Regions from separate parts of the Rahnella sp. R3(2024) genome, predicted to be linked through region 2. Evidence: predicted binding sites of a transcription regulator. Region 2 holds the regulator's gene; the other holds the start of a gene.
The links. Region 2 encodes sigma-54, which starts transcription at its own class of promoters, with help from an activator protein. Its sites were predicted from a motif close to GTTGGCACANNTTTCGCTNT; they were not measured.
Positions count from the first base shown of each region.

Region 1 (7,456 bases), 830 kb from region 2:
CGCGTACGTTTACAGGAGGAAGGCAAGCTGTCTGAAATCCAGATTGAACAGTTAACCTCCGCCGTGCGGCGTGATTTGCATGAATTTGCCCGTAATTATACCGAGAACCAGCAGGCCGTCGCTGATGACAGCACCGACAGCGTGTTTATGCGGGTGCTAAAAGAAAGTCTGTGGAAAGAGCTGGCGGACATGACGGACAAAACGCAGCTTGAATGGAAAGAAGTCTTTAAAGACGTGAATCATCACGGTGTATATCACAGCGGGGAAGTGGTGGGGCTGGGGAATCTGGTGTGTGAGAATTGCCAGTTCAGCCTGGCGGTGTATACGCCTGAAATCCTGAGCAAATGCCCTAAATGCGGACATACTGAATTTTCACGCCATGCTTTTGAACCTTGATTGATAAGTCAGCCTGCACCGGGCTCTCCCGGTAGCAGGCTGAATCATCTTATCAGTGCAGAATTTTTGCCAGGAAGTCACGGGCACGATCGGATTGCGGATTATTGAAGAAGTCGTCTTTATTCCGGTCTTCCACAATTTTTCCTTCATCCATGAAGATCACGCGGTTAGCCACTTTGCGGGCGAAGCCCATTTCGTGGGTCACCACCATCATCGTCATGCCTTCGTTTGCCAGCTCAACCATGACGTCCAGCACTTCATTGATCATTTCCGGATCGAGCGCGGAGGTCGGTTCGTCAAACAGCATGGCGATAGGATCCATACACAGCGCACGGGCAATCGCCACGCGCTGCTGCTGTCCTCCGGAAAGCTGACCGGGGAATTTGTTGGCGTGCGCAGATAACCCCACACGATCCAGCAGTTTCAGCCCTTTGTCTTTCGCTTCCGCCTGATTACGTTTCAGCACTTTGACCTGAGCCAGCGTCAGGTTGTCAATGATGGACAAATGCGGGAACAGTTCGAAATGCTGGAACACCATGCCGACTTTCGCCCGCAGCTGCGCCAGATTGGTTTTCTTGTCGTTCACCTGCGTGCCGTTAACCAGAATCTCCCCTTTTTGCACGGGCTCGAGGCCGTTAACGGTTTTAATCAGCGTCGATTTCCCTGACCCGGACGGCCCGCAAACCACCACAACTTCACCTTTTTTAACTTCGGTACTGCAATCGGTGAGCACCTGGAAGTGCCCGTACCATTTAGAAACATTCTTCAGTGAAATCATGAAACGGTCCTTTTCTTCAAATAGCGCACCAGCAAGGAAGCGGAAAGGCTGATAACAAAGTAAATAAGTCCTGCAAACAACACCATCTCCACCAGCGTACCGTCACGGTCACCAATGTTGGAGGCGCTGCGGAAGAAGTCTGCGAGGCCGAGCACATAGACCAGCGAGGTATCCTGGAACAAAACGATGGCCTGCGTCAGCAGCAAAGGCACCATCGCACGGAAGGCCTGCGGCAGGATAACCAGCTTCATCGACTGCCACTGGGTCATGCCCAGCGCCAGTGCGGCAGAAGACTGCCCGCGAGCGATACTGATGATCCCTGCACGTATAATCTCTGAGTAATAAGCCGCTTCAAATAACGCAAATGCCACCATCGCGGAAATCAGTCGGATATCGGTTTTCGGTGACAGCCCGAGCACTTTTTGCAGAAAGCCCGGCACAATCAGATAAAACCACAACAGCACCATCACCAGGGGAACGGCACGGAACAGATTGACGTACGCCGAGGCAAACCAGCTGATCGGTTTGAAGGTCGACAGACGCATTACCGCCAGCAGGGTACCCCAGAGGATCCCCACGACAATCGCCAGTGAGGTGATCTTGAGGGTAATGACCATGCCTTGCCACAGATAGGGCAGGCCGGGGCCAATAGAACTCCAGTCAAATTCATGCATATTTATTTACCTCCCATGTTGCCCGGCAGGCGGACTTTACGTTCTACAAAATGCATCAGCAGCATAATCACCGCATTAATGAGGACGTAGGCGACGGTAATGGCAGTAAATGATTCATACGCATGCGCAGAGTAATCAAGCAGCTTACCGGCCTGTGCCGCCATATCCACCAGACCGATGGTTGAGGCAATGGCGGAATTTTTCACCAGATTGACCATCTCGGAGGTCATCGGTGGCACGATCACACGGTAGGCATTTGGCAGCAGCACATAACGGTAGGTTTGAGGCAACGTCAGCCCCATCGCCAGACCGGCATTGCGTTGTCCGCTGGGTAACGACTGGATGGCGGCGCGTACCTGCTCGCACACGCGGGCAGCGGTAAACAGGCCGAGACAGATAACGGAAGAAGTGAAGAACTGCACGTTCGGCGCGAGTTCTGATTTGAACCACATGCCGATGTTTTCCGGCAACAGCTCAGGTACCACCAGATACCAGATAAAGAATTGCACAATCAGCGGCACGTTACGGAACAATTCAACGTAACAGGTACCGATGCCGGAGAGAAAACGGTTGGGGACGGTACGCAAAATACCGAACAGGGAGCCGACGAAGAAGGCAATAATCCAGGCACAAATCGACAACGCGACCGTGACCTGAAATCCATTCCAAATCCAGCCCAGATAGGTGGTATTGCCGAAGGGGGCGTCTTGCAGGAAGATGCCCCAGTTCCAATCTATTGACATAAAAACTCCATGACACGGGTAATAAACTACCCCTCTGAGTGATGACGTAACCATAAACATGGGTGAGTGGCGGAAAAAATGCGGGGTGGGGAACGACCACCCCGCATCTGGTCTGTCTGTCCTTTCGGACCATCATCACAAGCTGGTTGGCCAGCCTTTATTTTTAATACCCGGTACTACCCGTCTGCTTACTATTACAGTGCTTTATCGTTTGGTGCTTTGAACAGGGCTTTCATGTCGTCAGACAATTCAAAGTTCATGTTCAGGTTTTTCGGAGGAATAGGTTTTTTGAACCAGGTTTCAAACCACTTGGTTGCTTCACCGGAGGTTTGCGCCTTCACGATGGTGTCATCAACCAGTTTTTTGAATTCCGCATCGTCTTTACGCATCATGCAGCCGTAAGCTTCTTTCGACTGCGGCGTACCGATGATTTCCCAGTTATCAGGTTTTTTGGCTTTGGCACGTTCGCCCGCCAGCAGTGCATCATCCATCATGAACGCAACCGCACGGCCTGTTTCCAGCGTACGGAAAGAGTCACCGTGGTCTTTGGCGCTGATAATGCGCAGATCCAGTTTCTTCTCTTCGTTCAGTTTGTTCAGCAGCACTTCAGAGGTGGTGCCGGAGGTGACCACGACGGTTTTGCCTTTCAGGTCAGAGAAATCTTTGATGTCTGAGCCTTTTTTGACCAACAGACGGGTGCCGATAACGAAGATGGTGTCTGAGAAGGCCGCTTGTTGCTGACGTTCCAGATTATTGGTGGTTGAACCACACTCAAAATCGTAAGTGCCGTTTTGCAGCAGCGGGATACGGTTTTGCGAGGTGATTGGCATCATTTTTACTTGCAGGTTGGGCAGGTCCAGCTTTTTCTTGACTGCATCAACGATAGCGTTGGAATAGTCCTGTGAATAACCTACGACTTTCTGTTCGTTATTGTAGTAAGAGAATGGCACCGAGGACTCACGGTGACCGACGACGATAACGCCATTATCTTTAATTTTTTTCAGAGTGCCGGTCAGTTCTTCCGCGTGGGCAAAGCTGCTTGCGGCAACGCTTGCCAACAGTACTGATAACGCCAATTTGCGCAATTGCATGTCCAACTCCTTGCTGTCATTAGGGATCCAAACTCAGGGATCAGAAAGTGCTAATGCCTCGTCATATGAAGCTAGAAAATAACTGAATGTGAAATTTATGAAACAACATTGTTTCTTTTTTGAGACGGGGCGCGCACCAAATCAAAGCAGACAACAGGCTATGCACTTCAAAAGTGCATGAGGAACAGCCTTTTTGTACCAAAATGATGCAAGACGTCAAAAAATGTCACTAATCAGATATCTTTCAAACAGATGTAGCAAAACGCGTGCCAGTTGGCCTGATTTAACTTCGAAGGCAAATTAAAATTCAGCGCTTAATACCGCCTTTCAAACAATCGGCAGCAGGTAACAGGGAGAGATTTTGCAGGCAGGGAAGGGGTTGCGACAAAAAAGAACAGGCGCCCGAAGGCGCCTGACAGTATAGCCCTGTCTTAACAGGGCTTATTGATGACTTACTTCAGGGGATGATCTGGCCTTTACGACGTCCCAGACAGATAGCCACAAAGGCCATGAGCAGGGTCACAAACCACACCGGCCACCAGCCCATGCGTGCGTAAGGGGTCATGCCGGTAGTTGGCGTAACCTTCACGTTCAGCACCTGACGGGTAAACTGCGGAATTTCAGCCGTAACGTCACCCTGCGCATTCACAACCGCGGTAACACCGTTGTTGGTGCTGCGCAGCAGAGGGCGCCCCAGTTCCAGCGAACGCATGCGCGCCATCTGGAAATGCTGCCACGGACCAATCGAATGGCCGAACCAGGCATCGTTGGAAATCGTCAGCAGAAAGTTAGTATCCGGTTGCAGGTTATCGCGCACCTGTTCACCAAATACCACTTCATAGCAAATCGCGGTGGTCAGATTAAGGCCGCTGACCATCAGTGGTTTCTGGACGTACGCCCCGCTGGTCAGCCCCGACATCGGTAAATCGAAGAACGGTGCCAGAGGGCGCAGTATGGTTTCCAGCGGCACGAATTCCCCGAACGGTACCAGATGATGTTTATTAAAACGGTTGTCGTCCGGATAGCGATAAGACTGCTCGCCGCCGAGCACAATGGCGCTGTTATACACCTTCATGCCTTCTTCATTGCGACGGGCATCAATAACGCCGGTAACCAGCTGCGTACCGTGCGAGCGGTAAATGTTATCCACCATACTCAGGAAGGCTTGCTGATCGGATTCAATATCTGAAATTGCTGATTCCGGCCAGATGATCATATTGGCTTTGCCAAGGTACGGGCGACTGAGATCCAGATAGGTTTGCAAAGCACTTTCCAGCGCTTTCGGATCCCACTTCATCGACTGTGGAATGTTGCCCTGAACCAGCGCGACATCCACCGTTTTGTCCGTCTGTTCATGATACCAGTGAACGTAACGCAACGGCCACGGCAGCAATAACATGGCCAGCGCAATGATTCCCGGCGTGATGCGCCGCTGGTGGAATGCGTAAACCAGCAGGCCGCTCAACGACGTCAGCAGCAGCGTAATGCCGTCAACACCGGTGATCGGCGCGAGGCCTTTCAGCGGACCGTCGATCTGGCTGTAGCCAAATTGCAGCCACGGAAAACCAGTCAGCACCCAGCCACGCAAAAACTCGGTGATTTGCCATAGGGCGGGCGCGGCAAGCGCCAGTTTCCACCAGGTTGTTTTCGGCCACAGTTTGCTGAATACGCCGGCAAACAGCATGGTGTAAAGCGACAAATACGCCGCCAGCAAAACCACCAGAAACAGGTTGATGGCTTCCGGCATGCCGCCAAAGGTGGCGATACTGACATACACCCAGTTTACGCCACTGCCAAAAAGACCCATTCCCCAGAAGAAGCCGATCAGCGAGGCCTGAGATGGGCGGCGATCCAGCGTTAATGCCAGCAGGCCGCAGAGCGATACAATCGCAGCAGGCCAGAAGTCATAAGGGGAAAAGGAGAACGTGCCACAGGCACCGAATAAGAGCGCCAGCAGGGCGCGAACCCGCTGGCGTTGGTATAAAGAGGCAATTGCCATGGAGAATTATTCTTCCAGTATTGGTTGCGGCGCGTCGTCCGGTATTTTTACGTGAACCTGAATGATACGGCGGCTGTCTGCCATCGCAACCTTGAACAGGTAACCGTCAATTTCAATGCTTTCACCACGGGCCGGTAAATGGCCGAAGGACTGCATGACCAGACCACCAATAGTATCAACTTCGTCGTCACTGTAATTTGTCTGGAACACTTCATTGAAGTCTTCAATCGGCGCGAGGGCGCGAACAGTATACGTGTGACGGCTGAGCTGGCGGATATCCAGATCTTCCGCTTCGTCATACTCATCATCGATTTCGCCGACAATCAGTTCGAGGATATCTTCGATGGTCACCAGACCGGAAACGCCGCCGAATTCATCAACGACAATCGCCATGTGATAACGCTGGGAGCGGAATTCTTTCAGCATGCGGTCGACGCGTTTGCTCTCAGGAACGACCACGGCGGTTCTCAGCACTTTATCGATGCTGAATGGCTCAGACGTTGTGCGCATAAACGGCAGCAAGTCTTTGGCCATCAGGATGCCTTCAATGTGATCCTTATCTTCGCTGATCACCGGGAAGCGTGAGTGGGCAGATTCGATGATGACATCGAGGCACTCTTCCAGCGGTTGATTGCGTTTAAGCGTGATCATTTGAGAACGGGGGATCATGATGTCCCGGACGCGCTGCTCGGCGATATCCATCACGCCTTCCAGCATGTCACGGGTATCGGGGTCGATCAGATCGTTTTGTTCTGAATCACGGATCAGCTCAACCAAATCGCCACGGTTTTTTGGTTCACCGTGAAAAAGTTGGCTAAGGATAAGGGAAAAGAAGCCCTTCTTGGGACTGGGGCTGTCACTATTTTGTGAATGGTCATCGCTCATGGCGTTTGGTTTATTTTACTCGTGTTAGTGAAAAATATTTAGCTCGCTTAGTAAACGCCGATGGAAAGGAGAACTCTCCTTTCCATCGGGTTGCTATAGACAGAACTAATCTCAGTTATCTTCTTTCTCTGAAATATACGGGTCCGGATAACCCAGCCCCTGCATGATCTCAGTTTCAATCGATTCCATTTCTTCGGCTTCTTCGTCAACGATATGGTCATACCCCAGCAAATGCAAACTGCCGTGAATAACCATATGTGCCCAGTGTGCCAGCAACTCTTTTTCCTGCTCTTTGGCTTCCTTCTCGACGACCTGACGACAAATGATCAAATCGCCCAGCAGCGGCATTTCCATGCCCGGAGGAGCTTCGAACGGGAAGGATAACACGTTGGTCGGTTTATCCATGCCACGATACGTCATATTAAGTTCATGGCTTTCAGGGATATCGACCAGACGGATGGTGACTTCTGATTCTTCCTGAAACTGTGGAAGCACGGCTTCCAGCCATGTCTGGAAGTCATTTTCTGACGGTAAACCTGCGGTATCTTCACAGGCAATTTGTAGATCGAGGATTACCGTATTCATTGACTGACCTGTTGGGATGAAATGTGTTCATGTTTACGCTCTGCGCTAATCGCATCGCGGCGTTTCTGATCTTCTTCTTCCCAGGCTTCGTACGCGACAACGATACGCGCCACGACAGGGTGGCGAACCACGTCTTCACTGTGGAAAAAGTTAAAGCTTAACTCTTCAACCGACGACAGCACCTCAATGGCATGGCGCAGACCGGATTTCTGATGGCGCGGTAAGTCAATTTGCGTCACGTCGCCGGTGATCACCGCTTTGGAATTGAAACCAATACGGGTCAGGAACATCTTCATCTGTTCAAT
Region 1 covers NZ_JBHGBU010000001.1:3,438,444-3,445,899, forward strand. The annotation lists gene ABSH60_RS15455 (zinc ribbon-containing protein) at 1-396, shown strand, start outside; gene ABSH60_RS15460 (amino acid ABC transporter ATP-binding protein) at 449-1,174, opposite strand; gene gltK (glutamate/aspartate ABC transporter permease GltK) at 1,171-1,848, opposite strand; gene ABSH60_RS15470 (amino acid ABC transporter permease) at 1,851-2,591, opposite strand; gene ABSH60_RS15475 (amino acid ABC transporter substrate-binding protein) at 2,786-3,682, opposite strand; gene lnt (apolipoprotein N-acyltransferase) at 4,140-5,681, opposite strand; gene corC (CNNM family magnesium/cobalt transport protein CorC) at 5,688-6,566, opposite strand; gene ybeY (rRNA maturation RNase YbeY) at 6,678-7,151, opposite strand; gene ABSH60_RS15495 (PhoH family protein) at 7,148-7,456, opposite strand, start outside.
Region 1: the regulator sigma-54 is predicted to act here: its motif matches at 3,937-3,956, upstream of ABSH60_RS15475 (amino acid ABC transporter substrate-binding protein).

Region 2 (7,456 bases):
ACGAAAAACACTTTATGATCGTCAACGAGCCGATGACTCAGGCGGAATTATTCCGCCATGTGTGTTCGCAGCTGGAGGCCGAGGGATATGTCGATCAGGCGTTTTATCCGTCGGTGGTGGAGCGTGAGGAAATCGTTTCGACCATGCTGGGCGAAGGCATTGCGCTGCCGCACTCGCTGGGGCTGCTGGCGAAGAAAACGGTGGTGATTACGCTGCTCTCGCCGCAGGGCATTGCCTGGGGAGAAGGGGAGACGGCGCACGTGATTTTCCTGCTGGCCATCAGCAAGGCCGATTACGAAGAAGCGATGGCGATTTACGATTTGTTCGTGACGTTTGTGCGGGAGCGTTCGATGAGCCGTTTACTGAGCAGTGAAAATTTTGAAAGCTTCAAGGCCATTGCAATAGATTGCCTTTCCCGCATTTAGCCTGCGGCCCTGACGCCGCAGCGGCGTTCGTTCACCCGAATCACTGACTGATGTCAGCTCATCGGGGCTCTCTCCCTGGCTGCCTTGCTGCAACGCCAATGACTAAGAGTGAGGAGTCTTAGTCTTCGTCAAATCCTGAATTGATCAGATTAACAACTGCCGTCAGCGCCTGCTCTTCATCGGGGCCGGTGGCTTCGATTTCGATCTGCTGACCTTTCGGGGAATCGAGCATCAGCAGTGCTATCACGCTGCTGGCTTCTGCTTCTATGCCTGTGCCATTGCGCAGCATCACTTCCGATTCAAAACTCTGCACCAGTTCAAACAACTTCATGGCCGGACGGGCGTGCATGCCTAACCGGTTTTTGATTTCTACCGTTTGTTTCACCGTCATGATTTGCGTTTTTCCAGCGTGCGATGGCGGGATTGCACATTCTTCCCGCGGGAACGGAAATAGTCGGCCAGTTGTTCTGCGATATACACCGAACGGTGTTTACCCCCGGTACAACCAATGGCGACGGTCAGATAGCTGCGGTTGTTGGTTTCCAGCATCGGCAGCCATTGTTCGAGGTAGCTGCGGGTCTGGTAGATAAAGTTGTGCACTTCGGTGTGACGATCGAGGAACGCCGCCACCGGTTTATCAAGGCCGGTCATCGGACGCAGTTTCGGATCCCAGTGCGGGTTTGGCAGGAAACGCACGTCAAACACGTAATCGGCATCAATCGGCAGGCCGTGTTTGAAGCCAAAGGATTCAAAGACCATCGTCAGTTCACGCTCACGTTTGCCCAGAAGACGGGTACGCAGCATTTCTGCCAGTTCATGAACCGACATTTCTGAGGTGTCGATGATCAGATCGGCTGCGGAGCGCAATGGCTCGAGCAGATCGGCTTCTTCATCGATGGCACTTTCAAGGGACAGGTTTTTGCTGGAAAGCGGGTGCAGACGACGGGTATCGCTGTAACGACGGATCAGGGTATTGCGGTCTGCGTCGAGAAACAGCAACTGCGGCGAAAAACTCTCAGGCAGTTGTGACATCGCATGCTCATACACTTCCGGTGTTTCTGGCATGTTGCGCACGTCAATGCTGACGGCGGCAGACGTATTGCGTTCGACAAGTGTCTGGGCGAGCTGCGGCAGTAAAACCACCGGCAGATTGTCCACACAGTAAAATCCCATGTCTTCTAATGCCCTTAGGGCAACCGACTTCCCGGAACCGGAACGGCCGCTGACAATCATCAGCACCATGGTGTCACTCCCCTGGCATTCAGTGTTCAGAATTCACTTTCCCGGCGCGTTGCCGGGAATCATCAATTTATTCGTTTTCTGTCATTATCTGGAACAGTTCTTCGTCGCTTTGCGCTCCGCGCAGACGGCGACACACTGTTTTATCAGCCAATTTTTTGGCCACTAAAGACAAGGTGTGTAAGTGGGTTTTACATTGATCTGCCGGAACCAGCAAGGCAAAAAGGAGATCCACCGGCTGATTGTCGATAGCGTCAAACGCGATCGGTTGATCGAGCTGAATAAACACGCCGACGGCGCGTAATGTGTCTTCTTCCAGCTTGCCGTGCGGGATGGCGATCCCGGCACCGATCCCGGTGCTGCCCATACGCTCACGGGTCAAAATGGCGTCGAAAATCACTTGTGGCGACAAATTCAATTGTTTGGCAGCCAGTTCGCTGATGATTTCCAGCGCGCGTTTTTTGCTGGCGCAATGAACGCCGCTTTTGGTGCATTCGGCATTCAGCACCGACGTTAATTGCATTGCAGTATCGTTGATCATGTCATCTTCACTTTTGCACTGATTCACCCTTAAAGCTATATCGGCTCGTTCCCCGAAGGTCACAAGCCGATGCCCGAAGGTGTGTAGCACAGGGTTGGCTACATGAATGTCAGTGCTGTTTCAGTTTGTCTTTATGTTTGTTCAGCTGGCGCGCCAGTTTATCAACCAGGCCGTCAATCGCTGCGTACATATCCTGATGCTCCGAGGTGGCATGCAACTCGCCTCCGTTCACATGCAGCGTCGCTTCCGCGATTTTCTGCACTTTTTCAACGCTTAACACCACATACACCTGATTTATCCTGTCGAAATACTGTTCGAGCTTCGCCAGTTTCATCGTGATGAATTCTCTCAGGGGATCGGTGATCTCAATGTGATGTCCGGTAATGTTGAGCTGCATAATGTCTTCCTTCTCTGTTGAGGTCAAACTAACTGTTTACGCTGGTTTGAGGGCGGGATGGACAAAGACTCTCGGTATTTTGCGACGGTACGGCGCGCCACCATAATTCCCTGATTGGAAAGCAGGGTAGCTAACTTACTGTCACTCAGCGGTTTTACAGGATTCTCCGCTGCAATTAATTTCTTCACCAGCGCCCGGATCGCGGTGGACGATGCCTCGCCGCCGCTGTCAGTACTGACGTGGCTGGAGAAGAAATACTTCAGTTCGAAAATGCCACGCGGGCTGTGCAGGAATTTCTGCGTTGTAACGCGTGAAATCGTCGATTCGTGCATTTCCACGGCGCTGGCGATATCGGCCAGCACCATCGGTTTCATGTATTCATCACCCATCTCAAAGAACGCCTGCTGCTGCTCAACGATGCAGCGCGTGACTTTCAGCAGCGTGTCGTTGCGGCTCTCCAGACTTTTGATCAACCACTTGGCTTCCTGCAAATTGCTGCGGATAAATTGCCCGTCGCTGTCGCTGCGGGTCGAATTGCCCATCGCAGCATAATGCTGGTTGATTTTCAGTCGCGGAATGCTGTCTGAGTTCAGTTCGACAGTCCAGACACCGGACACTTTGCGTACCAGCACATCCGGGATGACGTATTCGGATTCGCCGGTGTTGATCGACTGGCCTGGTCGCGGATCAAGAGACTGGATCAGGAGCATCGCTCCTTTCAGTGTATCTTCTTTTAGACGGGTTGATCGCATAAGTGCGCGGAAATCATGGTTCGCCAGCAAATCCAGATGTTCGCTGATGATAAGTCTGGCTTCTGTAATGAAAGGCGTTTCCGGGACGTACTGGGAAAGCTGAATCAGCAGACAGTCGCGCAGGTCGCGCGCGGCGACACCCACGGGATCAAAACGCTGAACGCGTTTGAGCACGGCTTCCACTTCGTCCATCGTGACGTCGTCATCGCCGATACTTTCGAGAATATCGTCCAGAGAAATCGTCAGATATCCGGTGTCATCCACCGCATCGACAATCGAGGTCGCGATAGCCGCATCGGTGTCGGAAAACGGCGTCAGTTCGACCTGCCACATCAGGTAATCCTGAAGCGTCTGGGTGGTTTCACCTTGATAAACGGGCAGCTCGTCGTCGCTGTAATCGTTACCGGTACCGGACGGTGTTCCGGCGGTGTAAATTTCATCCCAGGTCGCATCCAGCGGTAACTCTTCGGGCATGTCTTTTTGCTCGAGAGCCTCGCGGGTATCCAGACCTTCACTGTCAGCGGTTTCGACCGCATCGATCTCATCGTGAAGATCGGTTTGTTCCAGCAGAGGGTTGCTCTCCAGCGCGAGTTGGATCTCCTGTTGGAGCTCAAGCGTGGACAATTGCAACAGGCGGATTGCCTGCTGTAATTGAGGAGTCATTGCCAGTTGTTGGCTGAATCTGAGTTGCAAACCTTGCTTCATATCTTGGCTTTATATCCGTAGATGAGTTCGAACGGCAACACTTCGGTCAGAAACGGCCTGTTTCAGTGTAAAGCGAAACAGGCGCGCTTCAGGCGGCGCAGATCACAGACGGAATTCTTCACCAAGATAAACACGTTTCACTTGTTCATCAGCAAGAATGTCGGCTGGGGTGCCGTGGGCGATAAGCTTGCCCTGACTGACGATATAGGCGCGTTCACACACGTCGAGCGTTTCACGGACGTTGTGGTCAGTGATCAGAACGCCCAGACCGCTGTCGCGAAGATGCTCAATGATTTTTTTGATGTCGATAACGGAAATCGGGTCAACACCGGCAAAGGGTTCATCCAGCAGGATAAACTTAGGGTTGGCTGCCAGTGCGCGGGCAATTTCCACACGACGGCGTTCACCCCCGGACAGTGACTGGCCGAGGTTATCGCGCAAGTGAGAGATATGGAATTCTTCCATCAGCTCATTGGCGCGATCATTGCGCTGTTCTTTGTTCAGGTCGTCACGGATTTGCAGCACGGCCATCAGGTTGTCGAACACGCTGAGGCGGCGGAAAATAGAGGCTTCCTGAGGCAGGTAACCAATGCCGCGACGTGCGCGGGTATGCAATGGCAAAAGGCTGATGTCTTCGTCGTCAACGATGATTCGGCCAGCGTCACGCTGTACGATACCGACCACCATGTAGAAGGTGGTGGTTTTACCGGCACCGTTAGGGCCAAGTAATCCGACGATTTCGCCTGAATTGACTGCCAGGCTGACATCTTCAACGACCTTACGGCCTTTGTATGCCTTCGCCAGATTTTCTGCGATTAATTTTGCCATAAATTATCAGTTACTCTTTTTGGTCTGGCCACCGGCTGCTGCCGGGGTCTTTTCCTGCAACTGTGTCGGAACCAGCACGGTCGTGACACGGTTGCCTTTATCACTGAAGGCTTCCATCTGCTGTTTCTGCACCAGATAGGTAATACGATCGCCTTTCACATTGCTGTCCAGCTGTTCAAGGTAAGCGTTTCCGGTCAGGGTCACCAGATCGGTTTCCACTTCATAACGGACTTTCTGCGCGTGGCCTTTAATCGGTTTACCGTTGTCCTGCAACTGGTAGAAGGTCACCGGATTGCCGTAGCCTTCCACCACTTCTTTGCCGGAGACACCTTGCGGGCGGATCACCACAACTTTGTCGGCTTTAACCTGAATCGAGCCCTGATTCACCACCACATTGCCGGTAAAGGTTGCCGTGTTGGTGTTCACATCCAGCGCCTGATTGGCGGAATCAATGGTGATCGGTTTCGTTGTGTCGTCTTTCAGCGCGAATGCCGGAATGCTGATGGCCAACAACGAGCCGGTGATCAGAAGATTACGGATTTTATTTTTTGCTTTGAATTTCATAAGAGGTCGTTACCTTTTCGATCAGCTCTGCTGTTTTATCGCGCAGATTACCACGCATTTTCATGCCGTTAGATGTAAAACCTGTGCCATAAAGCGTTACTTCATCGTCTGAGGCAACGTCCTGTGTCGTCAGGTTAACCTGTGCATTATCCGTTTTGATTCTTTGCAGCTGTGATGTTTCTGGCGTCAGGCTGTCTGCCTGCACATGCCCATAAAGATAGAGCATTTTATCCTGAGTCATCTTGGCTTTATCAGAACGCAGCACCCAGGTTGGCACTTTATTCTTGTCATACATGGTCGCCACCGGGTTGGTAAACCATGTTACCTGATCGGTGGTGTAGTATTTGACCTGGTCCGACACCAGTTTGTAGGTCAGGCTTCCCAGCGGGTCATACACCATGGTTACCGTGTGGGAGCTTTGGTAGGTCGGTTCCTGATCGTTGACCGCCTGCGGCGCATCATCCGTATTGTCTGACAGTGACCAGCCAATCAGTATCAGCACGATGGCGGTCAGTACCAGAATGATCCAAAGTCTTGTTTTATTCATATCGACAGCCCTTTGGCGTCCTCCAGCTTGCCCTGCGCCAGCAGAATCAAGTCACATAATTCGCGTACTGCGCCACGGCCACCGGCAATGCGGGTCACGTAATGCGCCTTTGGCAGCAGGATAGGGTGTGCATCCTGAACCGCGACGGAAAGACCCACTTCAGCCATCACCGGCCAGTCAATCAGGTCGTCACCGATGTAAGCGACTTCCTCTGCCCGAAGCGACAGTGTATCTAACAGTTCGCGGAAGGCCAAAAGCTTATCTGATTGCCCCTGATACAAGTGGCGAATTCCAAGGGTTTTGGCGCGATCTTCCAGTAATTTCGCATTACGGCCTGTAATAATCGCGACCTCAATGTCGGACGTCAGCAGGCAACGAATTCCATAACCGTCGCGAACGTTGAAACTTTTCAGCTCTTCTCCCTGATTTCCCATGTAGATCAGGCCATCAGACATGACGCCGTCCACATCGCAAATCAGCAGGCGAACCGCTTTCGCACGTTCAAGCACATCGGTGCTGACCGGACCGTAGCAGGTATCCACCAGGGCTGCGCTATTACTCATTCAGGGCATTCCTCAATTAAACTACGCCAGCGCGCAGCATGTCGTGCATATGTAACACACCTAACAATTGGTCACCATCGGCAACCATCACACAGGTAATGTGTTTTTCCTGCATTAAATTCAGTGCGTCGACCGCCAGCAGGGAAGGGCGCACGCGCACGCCGCCGGTAGTCATCACTTCGGCAATGGACGCGTTATTGATATTGACGCCCATGTCGAAAATGCGGCGTAAGTCACCGTCGGTAAAGATCCCTTCGATTTTCATTAAATCGTCGCAGATGACGGTCATCCCCAAATTCTTGCGGGTAATTTCCAGCAGGGCATCACGCAGAGACGCATCGCGGCTGACGTGCGGGATTTCGTCACCGGAGTGCATGATATCGCTCACGCGCAGCAAGAGCTTGCGACCGAGTGCTCCGCCAGGGTGCGACAGGGCGAAATCTTCCGGTGTGAAGCCGCGCGCTTCCAGCAACGCGACGGCCAGCGCATCGCCCATCACCAGCACGGCGGTAGTGCTGCTGGTCGGTGCCAGCCCGAGCGGGCAGGCTTCTTTCGGAACACGCACGCAAAGGTGTACATCGGCGGCTTTTCCCATGGTACTTTCGGGATTGGCGGTCATGCAGATAAGCGTGATATCCAGGCGTTTTAATACCGGGATCAGCGACAGAATCTCGTGCGCTTCGCCGGAGTTGGAGATCAGGATCACGACGTCTTGTTTGGACACCATGCCCAAATCGCCGTGGCTGGCTTCGCCCGGATGTACAAAGAACGCCGGTGTGCCGGTGCTGGCGAAGGTCGCGGCCATCTTGCGGCCTATATGACCCGATTTACCCATCCCCATCACCACGACTTTGCCGGTACAGGCGAAAATCATTTTACAGGCGCGAGTGAAATC
Region 2 covers NZ_JBHGBU010000001.1:2,608,854-2,616,309, forward strand. The annotation lists gene ABSH60_RS11825 (transcription antiterminator) at 1-425, shown strand, start outside; gene npr (PTS phosphocarrier protein NPr) at 544-816, opposite strand; gene rapZ (RNase adapter RapZ) at 813-1,667, opposite strand; gene ptsN (PTS IIA-like nitrogen regulatory protein PtsN) at 1,735-2,205, opposite strand; gene hpf (ribosome hibernation promoting factor) at 2,315-2,602, opposite strand; gene rpoN (RNA polymerase factor sigma-54) at 2,626-4,059, opposite strand; gene lptB (LPS export ABC transporter ATP-binding protein) at 4,162-4,887, opposite strand; gene lptA (lipopolysaccharide ABC transporter substrate-binding protein LptA) at 4,894-5,451, opposite strand; gene lptC (LPS export ABC transporter periplasmic protein LptC) at 5,429-5,998, opposite strand; gene kdsC (3-deoxy-manno-octulosonate-8-phosphatase KdsC) at 5,995-6,561, opposite strand; gene kdsD (arabinose-5-phosphate isomerase KdsD) at 6,578-7,456, opposite strand, start outside.